Regions from separate parts of the Glutamicibacter sp. FR1 genome, predicted to be linked through region 3. Evidence: riboswitches for the same ligand, from Rfam matches in the RefSeq annotation. Region 3 holds a riboswitch; each other region holds the start of a gene.
What was found. Region 3 has a riboswitch for thiamine pyrophosphate ahead of thiM (hydroxyethylthiazole kinase). Riboswitches for the same ligand answer to the same signal wherever they lie in the genome.
Positions count from the first base shown of each region.

Region 1: it holds a riboswitch for thiamine pyrophosphate, as region 3 does, so the genes downstream of both, ACLQ8T_RS12630 (ECF transporter S component) here and thiM (hydroxyethylthiazole kinase) in region 3, are expected to answer to the same signal.
Region 2: it holds a riboswitch for thiamine pyrophosphate, as region 3 does, so the genes downstream of both, thiC (phosphomethylpyrimidine synthase ThiC) here and thiM (hydroxyethylthiazole kinase) in region 3, are expected to answer to the same signal.
Region 4: it holds a riboswitch for thiamine pyrophosphate, as region 3 does, so the genes downstream of both, thiO (glycine oxidase ThiO) here and thiM (hydroxyethylthiazole kinase) in region 3, are expected to answer to the same signal.

Region 1 covers NZ_CP178602.1:2,624,598-2,630,316, reverse strand. Annotated here, with positions in the region: gene ACLQ8T_RS12665 (Na+/H+ antiporter subunit A) at 1-396, shown strand, start outside; gene ACLQ8T_RS12660 (Na(+)/H(+) antiporter subunit C) at 393-842, shown strand; gene ACLQ8T_RS12655 (Na+/H+ antiporter subunit D) at 839-2,440, shown strand; gene ACLQ8T_RS12650 (Na+/H+ antiporter subunit E) at 2,449-3,078, shown strand; gene ACLQ8T_RS12645 (monovalent cation/H+ antiporter complex subunit F) at 3,081-3,347, shown strand; gene mnhG (monovalent cation/H(+) antiporter subunit G) at 3,347-3,748, shown strand; gene ACLQ8T_RS12635 (DUF4235 domain-containing protein) at 3,809-4,060, opposite strand; TPP riboswitch at 4,136-4,256, shown strand; gene ACLQ8T_RS12630 (ECF transporter S component) at 4,319-4,927, shown strand; gene ACLQ8T_RS12625 (ATP-binding cassette domain-containing protein) at 4,924-5,719, shown strand, end outside.
Region 2 covers NZ_CP178602.1:2,467,312-2,473,030, reverse strand. Annotated here, with positions in the region: gene ACLQ8T_RS11950 (DEAD/DEAH box helicase) at 1-736, shown strand, start outside; gene thiC (phosphomethylpyrimidine synthase ThiC) at 825-2,567, opposite strand; TPP riboswitch at 2,564-2,671, opposite strand; tRNA gene ACLQ8T_RS11940 (tRNA-Thr) at 2,948-3,019, opposite strand; tRNA gene ACLQ8T_RS11935 (tRNA-Thr) at 3,550-3,621, shown strand; tRNA gene ACLQ8T_RS11930 (tRNA-Met) at 3,669-3,745, shown strand; gene ACLQ8T_RS11925 (GTP pyrophosphokinase family protein) at 3,838-4,614, opposite strand; gene ACLQ8T_RS11920 (DUF2797 domain-containing protein) at 4,854-5,719, shown strand, end outside.
Region 3 covers NZ_CP178602.1:45,181-50,899, forward strand. Annotated here, with positions in the region: gene ACLQ8T_RS00245 (sugar porter family MFS transporter) at 1-585, opposite strand, end outside; gene ACLQ8T_RS00250 (uracil-xanthine permease family protein) at 802-2,085, opposite strand; gene thiD (bifunctional hydroxymethylpyrimidine kinase/phosphomethylpyrimidine kinase) at 2,112-3,536, opposite strand; gene thiE (thiamine phosphate synthase) at 3,533-4,174, opposite strand; gene thiM (hydroxyethylthiazole kinase) at 4,167-4,961, opposite strand; TPP riboswitch at 4,951-5,045, opposite strand; gene ACLQ8T_RS00270 (GntR family transcriptional regulator) at 5,080-5,448, opposite strand; gene ACLQ8T_RS00275 (hypothetical protein) at 5,445-5,719, opposite strand, start outside.
Region 4 covers NZ_CP178602.1:2,317,245-2,322,963, reverse strand. Annotated here, with positions in the region: gene ACLQ8T_RS11155 (GNAT family N-acetyltransferase) at 1-271, shown strand, start outside; gene ACLQ8T_RS11150 (OsmC family protein) at 276-713, shown strand; gene ACLQ8T_RS11145 (mechanosensitive ion channel) at 1,002-2,222, shown strand; gene ACLQ8T_RS11140 (GNAT family N-acetyltransferase) at 2,305-3,264, opposite strand; TPP riboswitch at 3,344-3,449, shown strand; gene thiO (glycine oxidase ThiO) at 3,447-4,574, shown strand; gene thiS (sulfur carrier protein ThiS) at 4,571-4,816, shown strand; gene ACLQ8T_RS11125 (thiazole synthase) at 4,825-5,640, shown strand; gene moeB (molybdopterin-synthase adenylyltransferase MoeB) at 5,637-5,719, shown strand, end outside.

The DNA.
Region 1 (5,719 bases), 820 kb from region 3:
ACCCCAGGCGGCGGCTTTGCCGGCGGGCTGATTGCCGGTTTGGCGCTGACCATCCGCTACCTGGCCGGAGGCCGCGTGGAACTGTCCGAGTCGATGCGCATCGCTCCGGGCATGCTGATTGGCGGCGGCATTGCGCTGGCCGGCCTGACCGGCATCGTGCCGCTGCTGCTGGGCGATGGAATCTTCACCACTTATGCCCTGGAATTCTGGTTCTTCGGCGAGCACAAGTTCGTTTCCTCAACGATTTTCGATATTGGAGTGTATCTGGTGGTCCTTGGCCTCGTGCAGGATGTGCTGCGTTCCCTGGGCAGCGAAATCGATTCGCTGTCCGAAGGCCGCAGCCCGGTGGACCGCCACGATGAAATCCAGGCATCACGGACAGGAGTTGGCCGATGAGCGTGAATATCACCTTCCTCGTCGTCACCGGCGTGCTGCTGGCCGCCGGCTTCTACCTGGTGCTCGAACGCACCCTGACCCGTGTGCTGCTGGGCATCATGCTGCTGGGCAACGGCATCAACCTGCTGCTCCTCACCAGTGGCGGCCGCAAGGGAGCCGCGCCGCTGTTCAACCCCGAGGTGCCCGCGGACGAGTATTCCGATCCGCTGCCGCAGGCGCTGATCCTCACAGCGATCGTGATCACCTTCGCAGTGACCGCGTTCCTGCTCGCGATGATCTACCGGTCCTGGACCTTGACCAGCGCCGATGAGCTCACCGATGACACCGAAGATATCAAGGTGTCCCAGAAGACCGCCTACGACGAGGAAGAGGACTCGCCGGTGGCTGAGGACACGACCGAATTCGTCGATGAAGAAGGCCGCCCAGTGCGCGAGGGGGAAGAGTGAATTTCCTGGATCTAGCCCCGTTGGCAGTGGTGCTGCCGATCTTCGGTGCCGGTGCCGCGTTCCTGGCCCGCCGCCAGGTCCGCATGCAGCGCCTGATCACCATCGGCATCCTCACCCTGACCCTGCTGCTCGAAGCCGGCATGCTCGCCGCCGTGTGGGGCGGGGAAAGCTATGCCATCCACATTGGCGGCTGGGACTCGCCTTTCGGCATCGCGCTGATGGTCGACGGGTTCAGCTCGTTCATGCTGCTGGTTTCCACGGTCGTTTCGCTCGCCGTGCTGCTCTTCGCCACCAGCCAGGGCCTGGCCGATGGCGATGAGCCAGGGCCGGTGTCGATTTTCCATCCGGCCTACCTGATCCTGCTCGCCGGCGTGTCCAACGCCTTCCTGGCCGCCGATCTCTTCAACCTGTATGTCGGATTCGAAATCCTGCTCACCGCCAGCTATGTGCTGCTGACTCTCGGCGGTACCGCAGAGCGCATCCGCGCCGGCACTACCTATGTGGTGGTCTCAGTGGTCTCCTCGGTGATCTTCCTGATGGCCATCGCGATGATCTACGCGGCCACCGGCACGGTGAACATGGCAGACCTCGCGGTGAAACTGCCTGAACTAGGCCAGGGCCCGCAGTTGATCCTGCATGTGCTGCTGCTGATCGCCTTCGGCATCAAGGCCGCGGTCTTCCCGCTGTCACTGTGGCTGCCGGACTCCTACCCGACCGCGCCGGCACCGGTCACCGCGGTGTTCGCCGGGCTGCTGACCAAGGTGGGCGTCTATGCGATCGTCCGCACCGAAACCCTTCTCTTCCCGGGCGGCTCGGTCAACGCCGGCTTGCTGGTGGTGTCCGCGCTGACCATGGTCATCGGCATCCTCGGTGCGCTGGCGCAGACGGACTTCAAGCGCATGCTCTCCTTCACGCTGACCAGCCACATCGGCTACCTGATCTTCGGCGTGGCAGTGGGCGGGCCGCTGGCCATCTCCGCGACCATCTACTATGTCGGCCACCACATCATTGTGCAGACCTCGCTGTTCATGGTGGCGGGCCTGATCGAACGCCGTGCCGGCAGCTCGAATGTCACCCGGCTCGGCTCGCTGGCCAAGCTGTCCCCGGCGCTCTCCCTGCTCTTCTTCATCCCGGCCATCAACCTGGGCGGCATCCCGCCATTCTCCGGGTTCCTGGGCAAGTTCGGGCTGCTGCATGCTGCCGCGCAGGATGCCGACCCGCTGACCTGGGTCGTGATCGGCGCCGGGTTGCTGACCAGCTTGCTGACCCTGCTGGCGATCATCCGCGTGTGGGCCCGCGTGTTCTGGCGCCGTGCCGCCGATGCCGAGGTGCCAAACCAGGAGCTGGTGGCCGAAGCGATGCAGGTCGCCGGCGAGACGCTGGCCGGCGGCGCGCAGAACCCACGCCTGGGCTTGAAGCTGGCCAAGCAGTTGGAAGCCGACTCCTTGCCCTGGGGCATGCGCTATGCCACTGGTTCGCTGGTGCTGGCGGGCATCGGCCTGACCGTCTTCGCCGGGCCCATCTTCGAATTCTGCGAGCGGGTGGCAGCTGAGCTAATCGCCCGCGAACCTTATATCAGCTCGATCTTGCCATTCTGATTGGAGGGATGATGCCGAACAAGAACTTTGAACCGCGCGACCAGCGCATCGACGATGCGCTGGATACCTCCGGCGTGCGCCACCGTGCGACACTCAAGCAGGAATGGCCGCTCTTGCTGCTGCTGCTCTTCGTCTGGGGCGCCCTCTGGCAGGACTTCTCGCTGGCGAACATGATCTTCGGGGCGGTCATTGCCCTGGTGATCGTGAACCTGTTCCCGCTGCCGCCGGTAGTCCTTTCGGGCCGGATCAACCTCTGGTACTGCGTGAAGCTGTTCATCTGGTTCCTCGGACAGGTTGTCGCGGCCAGCGTCCACGTGGCCTGGCTGGCGGTGGCACGCGGAAAGAGCACCCGCAGCGCGATCATCGCCGTCCCGCTGCGCACCGGCTCGGACCTGATCGTGATGACCGTGGGCCACATGCTCACGCTGATCCCCGGATCCTTCGTGATCGACGTGGACCGCAGCTCCTCGACCCTGTACCTGCACTACATCAACATCCAGTCTCAGGAGGATGTGGAGAAGGCACGGGCAGCTATCCGGGACATCGAACGCCGGCTGATCATGGCCATCGGCAGCCGTGACGAGTACGAGGCGATCAAGAGCGAATGCGGACCGGACGTCGTCGCGAGGAAGGGATAAACATGCTGGATATCGTCATCTGGATCTGCGGCATCATGCTCGGGCTGGGCGCCATCGCCTGCCTGATCCGGGTTGCCAAGGGGCCATCAATCCTTGACCGGGTGCTTGCCCTGGACGTGATGCTGCTGATCATCTCCGCCGCCCTGTGCCTGGAGATGGTGCTGCACGAGCACACCGACTACATGCTGTTCGTGGTTGCCGCGTGCATGCTCGGCTTCATCGGCTCTGTGACCGTCTCGCGCTTCGTCTCGGATCAGAGGAATGCCTAATGGAACTCTTCCTCGATATCCTCGTCGCCATCCTGCTGATCCTCGGCTGCCTGATGTCCTTGATCGCAGGCATCGGCTTGCTGACCTTCCCGGACATGCTCACCCGCATGCATGCGGCCACCAAGCCGCAGGTGCTCGGCTTCCTGCTGATCTTCGCCGGGTTGGCCATCTACCTGCGCAGCTGGGCGGTCATCCCGGTCCTCGCGTTGGCTTGGGGCATGCAGCTGCTGACAGCGCCGGTTTCCGCCCACATGATCGGCCGTTCCGGCTACCGCACCAAGCACGCGGCCAAGGAAACCCTGTTCTCCGATGAGCTCAGCCTTGTGGTCAACAGGGTCAATGGCGCACCGCCCACCGGAGCAACACCGATGTCCAAGGCCGAAGCGCCAGAGGACAAGTAATGCGAAAAGAGCGGGAGCAGTTCAGCCGAACTGCTCCCGCTCTCGGCTTGCCGCCGAAGCCTATTTGGTGAACTTGGCAACAACCTTGTTGGCGCTGCGGTCGGCCACGGTCTGCATGATCGCTGCCACCAGGGCCGAGACGATCGCGAAGCCCAATGCGCGGCGGAAGGACGCTTCAGCCGCTTCCTCGGTGCCCTTGCGTGGCGCCTTGCTGCCGGTTGCCTTCAACCAAATGAAATCAACCAGCTTGCCACCGAGCATGCCCGCGCCAACGGTGATGCCGGTAGTGACAAGTTTCTGCACTTTATCCATTTTTTCCTCGCGATCAAGCTCGTGACACATCGTTCCTCTGCCCAGCATACCTGCGGTATGGTGGGGGAGCAGTAATTATTCCGACAGGGGAGCGTCAGACTTCTACGAAGTCGCAGGACGCTGAGAGTGCGATGGATCGCAGACCCTCGAACCTGCCCCGGCTAGTACCGGCGAAGGAAGTCGAGCATCTCGGATGCGGATAGGCGCAGCATGCCCTCATTCCGTGCATCCCCCCTCCTTTCCACAGGAGGACCAACAATGAACGAAACAATTTCGAAGCATCGTACCGGCTGGCGTGTCGTCGATATCGTCGTGGCATCGGTGATCGCCGTGGCTTCAGGAGTCATTTTCTGGGCATGGAGTGCCGGCTACGGCCTGTTTTCGCTGGCCTTCGCGGCTTTCCCTCCAGCCACCGCGCTGCTCACCGGCATGTGGCTGTTCCCCGCGGTGCTCGGCGCATTGATTATCCGCAAGCCCGGCGCCGCGATCTACTGCGAGATGCTGGCCGCCGTGGTTGAAGCGCTGCTCGGCTCGCACTACGGGTTGACCGTGCTGATCTCCGGCCTGGTCCAGGGCCTGGGCGCGGAGCTGGTCTTCGCGGCATTCCGCTACCGCAAGTGGAACCTGGGCGTGGCACTTCTGGCAGGCCTGTCCTCCGGCCTGTTCGCCGGCATTACCGAGGCATACATCCTGGCCTACTACGTCGAGTACACCGCCGGGATGAAGATCTTCCACGTGATCGCCACCGGTGTTTCCGGTCTGGTCATCGCCGGGTTGCTGTCCTGGCTGGCCACGCGCGGACTGGCGAAGACCGGTGCCCTGAGCGCACTGGCGAGCCGGCGTGCACACCTGGAAACCGCAAAATGAGTTCAGTTGCCAATTCCGATGCCGCCTCGCTGACCCAGCGCGGAGCGTCAATCACCGCAACTGGTTTCGGCTGGCAGCACTCGGAGCGGCAGGAACCTGCCATCTCGGGGCTGGATCTGCAGATCCACGCCGGTGAAAAGGTGCTGCTGCTCGGTCCATCCGGTGCCGGCAAGTCGACGTTGCTGCATGCAATGGCCGGGCTGCTGGAAGCCGATGAGGATCAGCAGCTTGCCGGACAGCTGCTGATTGATGGCAACGATGCGTTCCGCCGGAGCCACCCGGTGGGCTTGATGCAGCAGGACCCGGAAACCCAGGTCGTGCAAAGCAGGGTCGCCGATGATGTGGCCTTCGGAGCGGAGAACCTCGGGATGGATCCGGGCGTGATCCGCCAGCGGATCCCCGAAGTGCTGGACGCGGTCGGATTGGGCGCGCTGTCCTTCGACCACCGCACCCAGCAGCTCTCCGGCGGGCAGAAGCAGCGCTTGGCCCTGGCTGGCATCCTGGCCATGGAACCCGGCCTCATGCTGCTCGATGAACCGACCGCCAACGTGGACCCGCAGAGCATCGGGCCGTTGCGCGATGCGGTGCTGAACGCCGCGAAGCTATCCGGTGCCACGCTGGTTGTGGTCGAGCATCGGCTCGAAGCTTGGGCAGAGCATATGGACCGGGTTATCGTGCTGGAACCGGGCGGGGGAGTCGCGCACGACCTGGATCCGCGTCAGCTGTACACCGAAGAACCCGTGCGCCAGGAGCTGGCTGCCGCCGGGCTATGGGTTCCCGGATATGTTCCGC
Region 2 (5,719 bases), 980 kb from region 3:
GATGCAGCTGCCGTCGCTGGATTCGGTCAACGACCGCCGCATCCAGAAGTTCACCGACCGCATCGACAAGACCATCAGCGGCCAGGACCTGACTACTTTCCGCGAGATCGTGGAGAAGTTCGCTGCCGAGCACGAGGACCTGGACCACCTGGAAATCGCGGCTGCACTGGCTTTGATGGCCCAGGGCGGACGCCCGCTGCTGATGACCGAGCCGGTCATCTCGCCTGCGAAGAAGGCCCGCATGGATCGCCCGGAGCGTGGCGAACGCGGTGAGCGCGGTCCACGTGCCCGCAAGACCGCTGCCGAGGGCAACGCCATGTACCGTCTGGCAGTTGGCCGCCGCAACCGCGTTCAGCCAGGCTCGATCGTTGGCGCACTGGCCAACGAGGGCGGCTTCGATTCTTCGGAAATCGGCGGCATCGACATCCGATCGGACCACACCCTGGTGGAGCTGCCAGCAGAGCTGAGCAAGGACCAGTGGCGTGCACTTTCCAAGACCCGCATCGGCGGCGAAGCCATCGATCTCCAGCTCGACAATGGCCGCAGCCCGCGCCGTGATGACGATGGCGACCGCGGAGGTTTCCGTGGTAGCCGTGGCGGCTACGGTGGTGGACGTGGCGGCCGTGGTGGATTCGGTGGCGGACGCAATGGCGGCCGTGGCGGATTCGGTGGCGGACGCGGCGGCAAGGACCGCTACAGCGATTCGAACCGCAGCGGTGGACGTCGCGACTACTAAGCCTGCAGCTACAGCTGAGTAGCACTGGATAACGCCCTTGGGGCAAGCCGAAAGCTTGCTCCAAGGGCGTTATCGCATGCCGGGCTAATTATTCGGCAGGGGTCCCGATCGGAATCTCATCCCCGAGATAGACCGTGCCGCCGCTTTCCAGGAACTGCCGGCTCTTCTGCGCCATCCCGGCCAAGGCCGCTTGTGCCTCGGCCGAGCCGTATTCGTCGCGGATGTCCTGGGAAATGCGCATGGAGCAGAATTTCGGCCCGCACATGGAACAGAAGTGGGCGGTCTTCGCCGGCTCGGCCGGCAGAGTCTCGTCATGGAATTCCTGCGCGGTGACCGGGTCTAGGGACAACGCGAACTGGTCATTCCAGCGGAATTCGAAACGAGCCTTGCTCAGCGCATCATCACGGGCCGTGGCACCCGGATGCCCCTTGGCCAGATCTGCTGCGTGAGCCGCGATCTTGTAGGTGATCACGCCGGTCTTCACGTCATCCCGGTTGGGCAGCCCCAGATGCTCCTTGGGCGTGACATAGCAGAGCATTGCGGTACCGTAGCGGGCGATCTCCGTGGCACCGATGGCGCTGGTGATGTGGTCGTAGCCCGGCGCGATGTCGGTGACCAGCGGGCCCAAGGTGTAGAACGGGGCCCCGTCGCACAATTCCTGCTGGCGCTCCACATTCTCGCGCACCAGATGGAACGGGATATGCCCCGGTCCCTCGACCATCACCTGCACGTCGTAGTGCCAGGCGCGCTTGGTCAACTCGGCCAGCGTATCCAGCTCGGCGAACTGCGCTGCGTCGTTTGCGTCCGCAATGGAGCCCGGGCGCAGCCCGTCGCCCAGCGAGAAGGCGACGTCGTACTGCGCGAATATCTCGCACAGCTCATCGAAGTGGGTGTAGAGGAAATTCTCCTGGTGGTGCGCCAGGCACCATCCGGCCATGATGGACCCGCCGCGTGAAACCATGCCGGTAACCCGGTTGGCGGTCAGTGGGATGTAGCGCAGCAGCACGCCAGCGTGGATGGTCATGTAGTCCACGCCCTGCTCGCACTGCTCGATGACAGTGTCGCGGAAGATCTCCCAGGTCAGCTTGTTGGCTTCGCCATTGACCTTCTCCAGCGCCTGGTAGATCGGCACGGTGCCGATGGGCACGGGGGAGTTGCGGATGATCCATTCTCGGGTGGTGTGGATGTCATCTCCGGTGGACAGGTCCATTACCGTGTCGGCGCCCCATTTGGCGGCCCACTGGAGCTTGGAGACCTCTTCTGCGATGGAGCTGGTCACCGCCGAGTTGCCGATATTCGCATTGATCTTGACCAGGAACGCCTTGCCGATGATCATCGGCTCGGATTCCGGGTGGTTGATGTTCGCCGGGATGATGGCTCGTCCGGCCGCGAGCTCGCTGCGCACCAGTTCTACATCGCATTCCTCGCGCAGCGCCACATAGCGCATTTCCGGGGTGATGATCCCGGCACGTGCATAGTGCATCTGCGTTACGCGCGCTCCGCCAACGGCCCGCAGCGGAGGGGCTGAACGTCCAGCCCATTCCGCGCTGGCCGTGCCGCGGCGGACCGCCGAGCGCCCGTCGTCGTGCAGATTGCGCTCGCGGCCTGCGTAAGTCTCCACATCCCCGCGCTCCAGGATCCATTGCTCGCGGAAGGGCGGCAAGCCCTGGGTCGGTTCGCTTCCCGGTCCGCTGGTCCGATACACCGACAGCGGCTCGTTGGGCTTTCCATTGGGAGAGTCTGCCAGATGGATCTGCGTGACGGGAACAGAAATTCCCGCAGATTCGCGGTAGGCAAGGGTGTGGGCAGGGTGCTGTTCAAATTGTTCCACTGGGGAAACTCACTTCCTTCGCCGGCATGACCCGGACAGGTTCAACGGTCGCGGACGGCGATAGCCCGATCTCAGCCCTTGCCAGGGCACCCGTGTGGTCGCGAACAACTTAGCACGCTTGGGAGGAAGAAACGCAAATCCAGTGGTCAGAAGGGTGACAGCAATTCAGGATGCGGGCACTGGCCCGGCGGCAGGAGCTAGCTTGTACAAGCGATCAGCCTCTTGCAGCGCGAATCGGGAATCTGGGGAAGACGGCGTGGCAGAAGACTGGCGAAGCAGCGCGAGCGAAGGCTGAGGCGAAGGCCGCGCGATGGGGCACTAAGAGCGGCAGATAAACGAAAAGAGAAGCAATCTGGAATCAGATTGCTTCTCTCATTGCGAGCCCCCTGCCGGAATCGATCCGGCGACCTCGTTCTTACCAAGAACGCGCTCTACCACTGAGCTAAGGGGGCAACAGGTAAATACTTTACACAGGTTTTCGAGGTTTGCAAAATCTCCCGGGGATTTGTTGCTGACGTCACAATATTCCTAATCAAGACGGAAATAGGAGTCGGGTTGCCTAGGTGAATTCCGTGCGCGTGAGAGCTTGCTTCATGCCTCCTGGATTACTTTCGCGGCGCGTTGTGGCGACTCCGCGCACCGGATGCCAGATGCCCTTCCAGGTAATCCATAATCCCAGGGTCGAGGGACTGGGGGAGTTGAGCCTCCTATGTTTTGCGCGGGAGATCTGTGGTTCTGCCACGAGGGAAAGTGTCTCGGGATTTTATCCTGCGCGTCTGGTCGAATCCGCGATTGACCACAAGGGACACCTCAGTGAGCATCGTCACCCGAGCACCTTTTGTCCCAGTCTTCGTCCTTGAAGATCTAGGGTGAGTGGCTAATCTCAATTTGACTAGTGGTTTTATGGAAATTTCGGGGTGTTTTCCAGGTCGGTTTGCCGATTTTTCTTTGCCGGGAAATGCGTGTAGAGTATTTACTCGTTGCCCCCTTAGCTCAGTGGTAGAGCGCGTTCTTGGTAAGAACGAGGTCGCCGGATCGATTCCGGCAGGGGGCTCTGAGTGAGAAGCTTTCTTGGCTTCTACTGGATTGTTTCTCACTTGTGGCGGCGTAGCTCAGCTGGTTAGAGCGCACGACTCATAATCGTGAGGTCCCGGGATCGAGTCCCGGCGCCGCTACCAAATCAAAGATCCTCAGCTTCGGCTGAGGATCTTTTTTGGTTTCCGGGTTCGAAGCGGTCTTCAGGGACCCGTCGTTTCGAAGCCAATAACGCTTAGTTGTCCGCACCCTTTTCAGGGCTCCTTGTGCTGGCTTGCTGTGCCAGCGAGAGCAGTCCCTGGAAGGCCTTCGTATCGAAATTCGTCTCTTGTCCTGCTGCATCATTGGCATCATGGCCGTGTACTTCGGTATGCAAGCGTTGCATTTGCATATCGAGTTTCGTTGCAACAGCTGCCGCATCGGCGAGCTCCTGTACTAGATGTTCTGGAACCTCCCCCTCGTACTTGTAGAAAATTTTATGCTCCAGGCTTGCCCAGAAATCCTGGGCGATCGTGCGGATTTGCAACTCCACTACGACGTCGACAGGGCCGTCGGATAAGAAGACCGGAATTTGCACAATTGCATGGACACTTTTATAGCCGCTTGGCTTCGGGTTCTTGATGTAATCCTTGATCTGGATGACCTTCAGGTCATTTTGAGCGGTCAAGGTGTTCAGGACCTTATAGATGTCCTTGACGAAACTGCAGGTAATGCGCACACCCGCAATATCGCTGATGTTCTCGCGTATGGCAGTAAGGGACGGCGCGATGGCCCGGCGGGCAACCTTGCGCATGATGCTCTCCGGAGTTTTCACCCGGGAGCTGACGTGCTCGATTGGATTGTATTTGTGCAAGTACAAGAACTCTTCACGCAAGATCGAGACCTTGGTCAGCACTTCGTCCACCGCAAACTGGTATTCCATCATGAAGCGCTGGAAATCGTGGTGGAAGGCCTTCGTCAATCGCTGCAACTCGGCCGGGGACGGGGTAGTTCCAGCAGCCGTGATTGCCACTGCACGCGTCTCGTCATCAAATGGGACTGAAATCCTGGATCACCTCAACAGATTGTGGCCCGGTCCGCGGTACGTTTCCGGTGCAGTTTCAGCCTAAGGGCATCTCCTAAGAATTAGGCCAGAACCAAACGGGAATTCGTCCAGCTAACTTTCGGACTTTGCGAATCGGCCAACCTGCCCAACGGACCTGGCCCTCTGCAGTGAACTATCGTTGGAGGTGAAACTTCAGAAAGGTCCTGATGGAATTCGCTTCAGCTACCCGGCAGCTATGCCACGGCATCAGCTTCGCAGAACACGAACCCGCTCCGATGCTCCGGCTGCGCAGCGGCGAAACCTGGGGGACCGAGTACCTGGAAGCGGGACGTTCACTGGCCCTGGAGATCGGAGAACTGAAGTTCTGCCTGGGCTACATCACGATGAACGCCGACGGCTCGCGCAATGCGCTGACATGCCCCAAGAACAAGGCCCTGCGCACAGGCACCCAATGCGAGAGCTGCCGCCGGCTGGACCAGTCGAAGTTCATGCACCATTTCCACAAGACCGGCGAGGCCCCCGAAGGCCTACGCAAGTACCTGGAACAGCCGCACTTCTTGTATATCGCCAGCTTCGCCCACGGAGCGACCAAGGTCGGCACCACCTCGGCCCAGAGCAAATGGACACGGCTGGCGCAGCAGGGCGCAGTCATTGCGCGCTATGTCGCCCGCGCCACTGACGGGGCGGCCATCCGGGTGATCGAAGACCTGGTTACCGAGCATGTGGGCCTGAGCCAGCAGGTGCGGCAGAAGTCCAAGGTCAAGGGCTTGGCCAGCTGGGAACTGGACTACGCCCAGCTTGATCAGATCAACGCCGACGCGGCAGGCCGGGCCAGGGACTTCCTCGGCGCGCAGCGCGGCCTGGAGACCTTTGGCGTGCAATTGCGCGACGAGCTGTGGGAGCAGCCGGCCTTCGCCCGCCCGGTCATTGGCGCCTGGGATGCGCATGCGCTGCATGCCTGGACCACGACCCTGCCCGGAAGCACCGTGAACCTGCGCATCCGCGGCGTGCTGGGACAGAGCATCCTCGCCGACAGCGGCGATGGCACCACCCTGCGCTTGCTGGATGCCGC
Region 3 (5,719 bases):
GTAGAGCGCCGCTGGAACCAGCAGCGACAGGTACATCCAGCGCCAGGCGGCCAAGCCGAATAGGCCGATGGCATCTGCCGAGCCCATCACGAAGACCAGCAGCGCGCTGACCAGGAAGGCCACGAAGATGCCCAGCACGATGGCCATCTGCTGCATGGTGCCAAGGCGTCCGCGGTGCGCGGCGGGGGAGACCTCGGCGATGTAGGCAGGGGCGATCACCGAGGCGAAGCCCACGCCGATGCCGCCGACGATGCGCCAGATGATCAGGTCGGCCACGCCGAAGGACAGGCCGCAGCCGAGGGCCGATGCGGCCAGCAGGATGGAGGCGATGAGCATGGTGCGCACGCGTCCCACGCGTTCGGAGACCATGCCGGCCACCCATGCTCCCAGTGCCGCGCCGAGCAGGGCGCAGGAAACGGTGAAGCCGATGGTTACCGCGTTGAGCCCGAATTCGTGCTCGACGGCGTCCACGGTGCCGTTGACGATTGATGAGTCATATCCGAAAACGAACCCGCCCAAGGCAGCACCGAGGGCGATGAAGATGAGTCGCGCGGAGAGTTTTCCGTCTGGTGTTGTCGCAGTCACAATGTGCCATGCTATCGGATTCGAGCGCCGCAGAATCCAGATTTTCCGAATTTTCTTGGGAGATCAATCACAATTTGGAAGGATTCCTTACTTTAACGTTTTGCGTGGCCTGAACAACCGTTTTGTTTCACGCCTGACCAGCAGGGGAATTCCTGCGCTAAAAAGCAGGCCGGCAGTGCGCTAACGCGCACTGCCGGCCTGCCGAAATATTTCTTGCTAGATTTTCGCGCTCTTATGCGCGTCGGCCAAGTCGTTGCCGCGCAGCTTGGCCACGGCACTCATCAGGTGGAAGACCACCAGGGTGGCGATCGAGCCCAGGGCGATGCCGCCGAGCTGGAACTGGCCGAAAGCGATTTCGCTGGTCACCGCGATTGCGATGATCAGGCCGGTGCCCGCGGTCATCAGGTTGATCGGATTGCCGAAGTCCACCTTCGCCTCGATCCACAGGCGCGCGCCGACGATGCCGATCATGCCGTAGAGCACGATGCCCAGGCCGCCGATCACGCCTACCGGAATAGTTCCGATCAAGGCGCCGAACTTCGGCAGGAAGGCCAGGGACATGGCCACGATCGCGGCGATCCAGTAGGCGGCGGTGGAGTACACGCGCGAGGCGGCCATGACGCCGATGTTCTCGGCGTAGGTGGTGGTCGCCGAGCCGCCGCCAAAACCGGCGAGCACGCTGGCGGCGCCATCAGCCATCAGCGCCCGTCCGTTGAACGCCGACAGGTCGCGGCCGGTCATCACGCCCACGGTGCGCACATGGCCGATATTCTCGGCGATCAGCACGAAGACCGCAGGCAGGAACATCAGCGCGGTATCGAAATGGAAGGTCGGGGTGTGGAACTCGGGCAGGCCGAACCATGCGGCGTCGCCCACCTTGGAGAAGTCCACCTGGCCCTGGGCCAGCGCCACCAGGTAGCCGCAGACCAAGCCGACAAGGATCGAGAGCCGGCCCAGCAGGCCCTTGAAGGCCACCGTGGCCACCACGGTGAAGATCACCGTGAGGAAGGTGGTCAGCGGGAAGTCCTTCATCGGGGCCAGGGTGGCGCTAGCCAGGTTCAAGCCGATCAGCGCAACGATGGTGCCCATGACCACCGGCGGCATCAGCGCGTGGATCCAGCCGGTGCCGGTCTTCTGCACGATCAGCCCGACGACGAACAGCAGCACGCCGGTCATCACGATGCCGCCCAGGGCGCCGGACATGCTGTGCGACCCGGTGGTCGCGACCACCGGGGCGATCAGGGCAAAGGAGGAACCCAGGTAGCTGGGCACCTTGTTCCTGGTCATCAGCAGGAAGATGATGGTGGCTAAGCCGGTGAACAGCAAGGTGGTGGTCACCGGGAATCCGGTCAGCGTCGGAACCAGTATGGTGGCGCCGAACATCGCCAGGATGTGCTGGGCGCCGATGGAAACGGTCTGCGGCCAATGCAGCCGCTCATCCGGGGCAACTACCTCGCCTTCGGTGATGGTCTTGCCGTTGCCGTGGATGCTCCAACTCATGATTCCTCTTCCCGGCCCTGCGGGTTTCAGGCCGTAGAGAATTCTACTTGGTTCTCGTGGGCCTGCGCGAAGAACGCCAGCTCGTGCTCGCTGGAACGCAGGAACGCCTGGCGCATTTTCTCGCGCAGCGCCGGGTCGGCCAGCGTCCACGCGGTGCGCACCATCTCGATCGCCTGGGCGGTGGCCTCGTCGAATTCCGGGGAAGAATAGGTCTCCAGCCAGTCGCCGTAGGGGTGCCCGGCATGGTTGGCCGCCGCCAGCCGCTTGCCGATGTCCTGGTAGAGCCAGTAGCACGGCAGGATTGCGGCGATCAGCTCCGCATAGCTCCCGGTGCAGGAGGACAGGTGGTTCACGTAGTTCAGTGTGGTCGCCGAAGGGTTCGCCAGCCCTTCCACTAGGTGGCTGCGGTGCAGCTGCAGCTCGCCCTCGAGGATCTGACCGGCGCCCTTGGCCCAGAAGCGCTGCGCATCCAGGTCCGGGGCCAGCGCGCTGGCCTGCGCCAGCACCTGGGCGTAGCGCTGCAGGTACAGGGCGTCCTGGGCCAGGTAGTACTCGAACTTCTCGCGTTCCAGGCTGCCGTCGGCCAGCTGCATGATGAACGCCAGCTCGTCGATGCCCGCACGCAGGCCCGCGATGTCCTCCCACCAGCCGGCCATCGGATCAGCGCCGGCGAAGAACCCGGCGAAGTGGTTGACCGGGCCGTGCCCGCTGCCCACCTGCAGCTGGTCGGCCGCCGCAATTGCCGCTGACAGATACGCCTTGGACTGCTCCAACGCGGCGGTCCAGTCTCCGGTGGCAGCGAAGCGGGTGGCCAGGGCGCTGGAGAGGGTGCAGCCGGTGCCGTGGGTGTTCTTGGTGGCATGGCGCGCACCGTGCAGCTCGCAGCGCACCCTGTCCGCTGCTACCAGCGCGTCGGGGCAGACCGCCCCGGCCAGATGCCCGCCCTTGGCCAGCACCAGGGCATCGTGCTTGGCCGCCAGGCGCTGGGCCTGGCGCAGCACCTCGTCCCATGATGCGGCTACCGGCTCGCGCAGCAGGCTGGCCAGTTCCAGCAGGTTCGGGGTGATCACCGTGGCCCGGTCCAGCAGCGAATCGAGCGCCGCTTCGCCATCGAGCAGGCGGTCTCCGCTGGTGGCCACCATGACCGGGTCCAGGACTACCGGAGCATCCACGGTTTCCAGCCAGCCGGTGACTGCGCGGATCACCTCGGCGTTGGCGAGCATCCCGATCTTGATTGCATCGATGCGGATATCCGCGCTGATGGCTTCAAGCTGGGCGAGGACGAAATCGCCGCTGATCGCCTGCACTCCGGACACCCCATGGGTGTTCTGCGCGGTCAAGGCGGTGATCACGCACATTCCGTAGCCGCCGTTGGCGGCAATGGCCTTCAGATCCGCCTGGATTCCGGCGCCACCGGAAGGATCGGATCCTGCGATGGACAAGATGTTCATTTGGCGGCCTCCCATGCCGAAACGAGCTGCGCGCTGGCCTGCTGCGGATCCTCTGCATTGCAGATGGCGCGGACCACTGCCATGCCCGCTCCGCCGCCGGCACGGATGGCCGCCGCGTCCTCGTGGGTAATGGCACCGATTGCCACGCAGGGCAGTGAGGCCAGCGTCGTGGCACGCGCAAAGCCGTCGAGGCCCAGGGGAGTGGGATGGTCCTTCTTCGTCGGGGTGGCGCGGACGGCCCCCACACCGAGATAGTCGATGACCGCGGCGTCCTTGTTCGCCTGGGCCAGTTGCTCATCGCTGGAAGCGCTCAGTCCGATGATACCTTCGCCGATGATCTGCCGGGCCAACTGCACCGGCACATCCTTTTGCCCGATATGGATGCCGTTCACGGCTGCGCCGGCAGCCCGCGCCGCGAGGTAGACATCGATGCGGTCATTGATCAGCAACTGGGCCTTGCCCTCGGTGAGCTTGGCGGCCGCGCAGGCCAGCTCGAAGAATTCCCGGGCGGTTTCATCCTTGGCGCGCAGCTGGATCCACTGGATTCCTCCGGCGACGGCGCCTTCGATCACTTCCAGGGTGCTGCGCGGGGTGCAGCTGGCAGTATTGGCTACCAGGTAGGCTCCGTAATTATGCATGGTTCAGTTCCTCGTGCTTCAAAGTCTTAAGTTCTTCTGGATCGGTTGCGGACAGCGCATCAATGAATGCGACGGCGAAGCTGCCCGGACCTGTGCTGTTCTCCAGGGCCTTTTCAGCGGCCAGCCCGTAGAAGCCGTGGGCCGCGATGGCGGCCTCGAACGGGTCATCGTGGACCGCAATCATGCCGGCGCAGAACGCGCCCAACGCGCAACCGCCGCCGGTGATCCGCGTCAAGCCGATTCCGTTGGTGTGCACCAGGACCGTCCGCGTGGCATCGATGATGGCATCGGACTGGCCGGAAATGGCCACCACGCAGTCATGCCGCTCGGCCAGCTCGCGTCCAGCCGCCAAGGCGGCAGAGACGTCATCCAAGGCATCGACACCGCGTGAAGCCGATTGCCGTCCGGCCAGGGCCAGGATTTCCGAGGCGTTGCCGCGAATCAGGGCCGGGCGTTGCCGGGCAATGCGCCGCGCGAAATCCGTGCGCACCGGCAGGGCGCCGACCGCCACCGGATCAAGGATCCATGGGGTGCCTGCTGCGCTCGCCGATTGCACGGCTTCTTCCATGGCGGCCAGCTGCTCGGTGCTCGGAGTTCCCAGATTCACCAAGACGGCGGAAGCCGCCTTTGCGAAGGGGCCGGCCTCTCCGGGCAGATCCGTCATGGCCGGGGACGCGCCGGATGCCAGCAGGGCATTGGCGGTGAAATTTGCTACGACGGTGTTGGTCAGGCAGAAAACCAAAGGTGATTGTTGCCGGTATTCTTGGGCAACTGCATGCAAAGCCATGCGACATCCCTCCGCTAGCGTGAACTAGATCAGGTTCAACGGGTCTCATCTCAGTCGGTTGTTCCGACACCCCGTGTCACTGCCATAGAGCGTACGCACAAGCGGTTCCAAGGACAAGTTACTTACGCTCGCGCCGCGCCACCAAGGCCTTGAGCGTGGCCGCATCGACCTGCTGGGCCGCCGCCAGCGCCCAGAGGTGATCCACCGCGGCCAGCAGGTCTTCGCTGGCATCCACCGGCCGAAGCCGTTCGTTGACCACTGTGCCGGCTCGCCGCCGAGAGGTGATCAGACCTTCGGCTTCCAGTTCCTTGTAGGCGCGCGCTACCGTTCCGGCAGCAACACCGAGGTCGGTGGCCAGTGCGCGCACGGTGGGTAGCTTGCTGCCTGCGGGCAATTCTCCCAGGGTGATCAGCGAGGCGATCTGCAAGCGGATCTGCTCGTAGGGTGCAGTGGCCGCCGCGAGGTCGACACTGATTTGCGTGCTCATGATGCTGCTGTCGGCTGCTGTGCACGCACCATCGCGGTACCAGGACGCTCCAGAAAAATCACCGCTGGGACAACGAAGACCAGAAGTGCAAACAGCCCCAGGCCTGCTGGGAAGCCGTAGCCAATCAGCAGCATGGCAAGCACAGCGCTGGTGGCAACGCGCATCGACCGCAGCTCCAGAACCCGCCGATACCAGATTTCTTCAGCTGGCGAGACGGCCCAGGGAATAGTCGCCCGGCGGCAGGACCAGATGAAGCCCATATGCGCCGCCG
Region 4 (5,719 bases), 1.1 Mb from region 3:
CATCACGGGCTTCGCAGCCTGGAGCGATACACGCATTGAGCTGCTCTGGGTGCGGCACAGCGATCGCCACAATGGTGTGGGCCGTATCCTGCTGGACGAAATCGTCGCGCACACTCCTGGCATCAGTGTGCATCTGGATAGCCAGCGCCAGCCTGCCATTTCATTCTTTAGCGACTGCGGCTTCTTGGCAGTCGACGGTGGTCCAGAACTGGTGCCGGAACGGATCACGTTGCGCCACACAGAATCTTTGCCCCGAATCGTGGCACCATAGTTCCATGAGTGAAAATAGCCGTGAAATCCGGGAAGTCAGCATCAAACGCGTTGAATCACGCAAGTACCAGGCCACCAGCCTGGAATCCGGCGCCAGCCTGGAATTCGGCCAAGGCGAAGGGCTGCTGACGCCGGTGGAGCTTCTGCTGGCCGCCATTGCCGGGTGCTCAGCGATCGATGTTGATGTGGCGACTACCCGCAGAAGCGAACCTGAGAACTTCGAAGTCAAGGCGAGCGGCTACAAGGTCTCCGAGGACTCGGCTAGCCGAATGGAAGACATCCGCCTTGGCTTTGATTTGAAGTTCCCCGATACCGAGGAGGGGCGCAAAGCGGCCGGCATGGTTGAACGCATCGTCAAGCTATCCCATGACAAGTACTGCACGGTTTCCCGCACAGTTGAGCTAGGTGCCTCAGTGCAGAGCGAAGTCATCAACCAGGCCTGATGCATTTCGTGCGAATCCCAGATTGATAATGGCCAATGGCTGACTCCGCAACAGCCTGCAAGGCAATTCACGGATTTGAGCGCGACACGAATTTCCCAACATTGCGTGAATCAGTTGTGATTATGGCTTGATTGTTCGAAAAACGTTGAATCCAGCGTGAATGAATCATGCATCCGCAATTCGGGGTACGAAAGTCCATCGATTCAAGCTGGCAGTACGGGTCTTTGCCCTAGTCAGGAGAGAACCTTCATCGTAGGGTCAGATTGTCCCTACGTTGAAGGAGCAGCAATGCAGTCTGAGAACGTTTTAGGCAATATCGACTGGGCGTCGATGCTACAAAAGGTTGGCATCGCGCTAATCATCCTCATCATTACGTGGCTTCTAGCGCGCATCGTTCGGTGGGCTGCCGCCAAATTGGTGACCAGGGTGAAGTTCCTGCAGAAGCAGGGCAACGACGGAGAGCAAATAGGCCAATCTCTGGGCAAGGTCGCGGGTTTGATCGTCTGGCTATTCGGCCTCGTGGCAATCCTGCAAGTATTCGCGCTATCTGAAGTGCTATCGCCGGTGCAGGGCCTGCTCGGCGGCGTCATGGCTTTCATCCCCAACCTCATTGGTGCGGGCTTCATCTTCTTCATCGGCTACGTGATCGCGAATATCGTTCGCCAGCTGCTGAAGACCGGTTTGGGAACTGTCGACTTCAGCGGGCTGGTCCGCAAACTTACCCCACGCAATGAACCGGTAGACGAAGTACAGTCCCGAGAATCCCAAGCGAAGATCGTTGACATCATTGCCAACATCGTCTTCGCCTTGATCCTGCTCGTCGTTGCCATTTCGGCACTGCAGGTCTTGGGTATCGCGGCAATTTCGGACCCTGCCCAGCAGATGCTGCAGTTGGTCTTCACTGCGATTCCTCAGGTCATCATGGCCTTGGTGCTGTTGGCAGTCGGTATTCTGATTGCCAAGTTCGTAGGCCAGCTGCTTGAATCAACCCTTCACGGGGTAGGCGCCGACTCTGTTGTTGCCCAATGGGGCGTAGTTCCCGAAGGAAAGAGCGCTTCGGGAATCATCGCTGGCATCGTCAAGATTGCCATCGTGCTGTTCTTCGGCGTGATGGCAGCCCAGATGCTGAACTTCCCGGCGATTACCAACATCCTCAATGAAATTCTGGCCTTGGGCGGCAAGATTCTCTTCGGCGCAGCAATTATCGCCGCAGGTTTCGTCATCGCCAACGTCATTGGCCGCTTCTTGGGCGACACAACCGCTTCAAAGATCATCCGCTACACGGCAATTGCGTTGTTCGTAGCAATGGGCTTGAAGTACATGGGTATCGCCGACTCGATCATCAATATGGCCTTCGGAGCAATCGTCATTGGCGCGGCTTTGGCTGCGGCTCTGGCCTTTGGACTTGGTGGCCGCGATGCTGCGGCTCGCACACTGAAAAAGATCGAGGCCAATCAGGATACCGACGGCCCGGATTCGACGCCACCGGCATCAACTCCAGGCATCTAGCCAATATCACTAAACCTGAGGGACAGATAAAAAGTCGCGGAACCCGAAACCGGATTCCGCGACTTTTTTGTTGCCCGCCAAGCTACGGCTGCGTGCTCCACGGCAACGGCACTACATCCGGGACCTGATCAGTCCGCAACCGCGCGTAGGCGTACACGTCAATGCGTTCTCCATCAACCAGGAACTTACCGCGCTCGACACCCTCGCGCAGGAACCCGTTGCTTTCGGCTACACGCTTCGATCCAGGATTATTCGCCCGAAGTCCTAATTCCAAACGGTACAGACCTAGCTCGCCAAACAGGTGGTTCACCAAAGTTGCCACTGCGCGAGTGGCCAGAGACCTCCCGCGGTAGTCCTGGTTCATCCAATACCAAACCCATGCATTCTGATTGTCTGGATCGACAGTACCGCAGACCAAACCGACCAGCCGGTCTCGATAGGCGATGGCGAAAGCCTGCTGCCGTTCGCCGGCCTCCATCAGGGAACGCACGTACGATGCGGCTTTTTCCGGAGTGTCGGCATCTCCTTGGCGTTCCATATCGGCATTGGAGGAAAAGGCTTCGAAAACGGCTTCGGCATCCGATTGGCGCAGCCTGCGAACTGAGAAATCGTCGTCGACAGGTGCGGCCTTGCTGGGTTCTGCAAAAGAAAGCTGCCGCGCAGCGGGCGTGCCCTGATGGAAGAACAGCTGCCAGCGATCCTGCTCATGGATCCACAGCGAACTGCGCTCGCTGGCGGATGCCGAGGGCAACCTCCAGCGCAGAAGCACCGCTTGATCGGCAACCTGGATCGCCACGGGGCTCCCGACTTCCCGAGATCCAGAATCCACTTCCGGCTCCTGGTCCAGCTGGGCAATGATCGACTCGCGATCGTAGACACGGCCGCTGGCACCCACTTCGGAGAACTGCGGATGCAAGTACCGTTCCAATTGCCTGCGGCTATGGCGCTGGTTGGTTTCCAAGAGCTCCTGCTCCAACGAAATGATCGTGTTGGACAACGCAGATCCCTGGGGAAGCACGCGGGGGAAGTCATGAGATGCCATGTCAACTAGTACATCACAGAAGATGACGGAGCTGCGGTTGCTCCAGTTCGACTTTATGAGCTGGATCATGCCTATAATCGCAGTACTCCGCGGGAGCCTGTAATCGACCAGGCTGAGAGGGCACCGAGCCGACCGCTACACCTGATGCGGGTCATGCCGCCGTAGGAAGGATGCGTGCCCTCGTGCATGTGAATATTGTTGGCGCCGGAATCATCGGCCTGTCCGTCGCGTTCGAACTGGAATCGCGGGGACATACTGCCACCCTCATCGATCCAGCACCAGGCCAAGGTGCAAGCTACGCGGCGGCCGGAATGCTGGCCCCGGCAGCTGAAACGGTCTGGGGCCATGGCCCGCTTCACGAGCTGCTTGCCGCCTCGAATGCCGCCTATCCAAAGTTCATTGAGCGCATCGAATCCATGACCGGGCAACGCCCGGACTACCTGCAGAACTCAACCCTCGTCGTCGCGGCCGAACCGGCTGACCGCGAAGCCCTGCATGAGCTGGCCGAACTGCAAGCTTCCCTCGGCCTGTCAGCGGAAAAGCTCTTGCCCAGCCAAGCCCGCAAACTCGAACCAGCCTTGGCCGCGAATATAGCAGGCGCAGTCCTATGCCAAGATGACCACCAAGTCGACCCACGGTCAGTCGTCAAAATCCTGCTTGATCACCTGCGTGGCCGCCTGATCGAGGAGCGGGCGCAGGCGCTGGTGAGCGACGGAAGCCGAACCACCGCGGTACGCACCGCATCGGGCAAGATCCTCGAAGCGGATCAAACCATCGTGGCCAACGGGCTGGGCACCATTGACGGCCTGGACCGGGTGCCGGTGCGCCCCGTCTACGGAGATATTCTCCGGATCCAGGGGCCAGCTGGTCCGCCATTGATCACCCGGACCATCCGCGGCATTGTGCACCGGGAGCCGGTGTATCTCGTGCCGAGAAAGGACGGCAGCCTCGTTCTTGGAGCCAGCGTCCGGGAAGACCGCCAGCCTGCAGTGAACATCGGAGCCATGCACCTACTGCTGGACAATGCACGAAAGCTCATCCCCGGCATCAGCGACTGCACGTTGAACGAGGCAACTGCCCGGGCCCGTCCCGCCACACCTGATGACCGTCCGCTGCTGGGGCGCATTGACCCGGGCCTGGTGCTTAGCACCGGATACTCCCGGCACGGAGTGCTGCTGGCTCCGCTGGGCGCAACACTTACCGCTGATCTTATTCACGGAAATGGAACGCACCCCTTGCATCAGGCTGTGAATCCACACCGCTTCGCCACAGCGACCCAGACCACCGACCGAACGGAGCATCACCCATGAAAAGCATTGGCATCAAGTTCAATTCCCGGGAACTGAACCTGGACGAAGGAATCACCCTTCGCGAATTCATCAGCATGCAGATCGGCAAGGATCTGGATAGCAACTCGGCGGCCGTGGACGGCAGCAAGCTTGGAATAGCCGCCGCGGTCAATGGCGCTGTCATCCCGCGCAGCGCCTGGAACAGCTACACGCTGGCCGAAGGGCACAGCATCGAACTCGTTACCGCAGCCCAGGGAGGCTAGGCGTGGACATGCAAAACATCACCGAACTGGACATCAACAGCGATCCATTCCAGGTTGCAGGACGCACCTTGTCTTCGCGCTTGATCCTCGGCACCGGGGGAGCGAGTTCGCTGGCCACCCTGGAAAGCGCATTGCAGGCCTCCGGAACCGAACTGACTACCGTGGCCATCCGACACTTTTCGGCGGCAGGCGAGTCCAACGTGTATGACTTGCTGCAGCGCAACAACGTGATTGCGCTGCCGAATACCGCTGGATGCTTCACCGCTCGCGACGCGATCCTCACCGCGCACCTGGCCCGCGAAGCGCTGGAAACGAACTGGATCAAGCTCGAAGTGATTGCGGACGAGCACACGCTGCTGCCCGATCCACTGGAACTGCACGCTGCCACCGAACAGCTGGTCGCCGACGGGTTCCAGGTCTTTGCATACACCAATGATGATCCTGCCCTTGCCCAGCGCCTCCAGGACGCCGGTGTTGCGGCCATCATGCCAGCCGGAGCACCAATCGGTTCCGGCCTGGGCATCTTGAACCCGCACAATATTTCCACCATCGTCTCCCGCGCCCAGGTGCCTGTCGTTCTGGACGCCGGAGTCGGCACCGCCTCGGACGCTGCTCTGGCCATGGAGCTCGGCTGCGACGCAGTGCTGCTGGCCAGCGCGGTGACCCGGGCGCACAACGCACCACTCATGGCCAAGGCCATGAAGGATGCGGTGCGTGCCGGACGCGCCGCACGGCTGGCCGGCAGGATCCCGCGCCGCGACACCGCCCTGCCATCTTCGCCCACCGAAGGCATGATGCAGACCCTGGTCGGTGACTTCTCGTGAACCAGTCAGCATTGGTAGCCCCGGGACCGGAGCTGACACCGGAAGAATTGGCGCGTTATTCCCGGCATCTGTCGCTTCC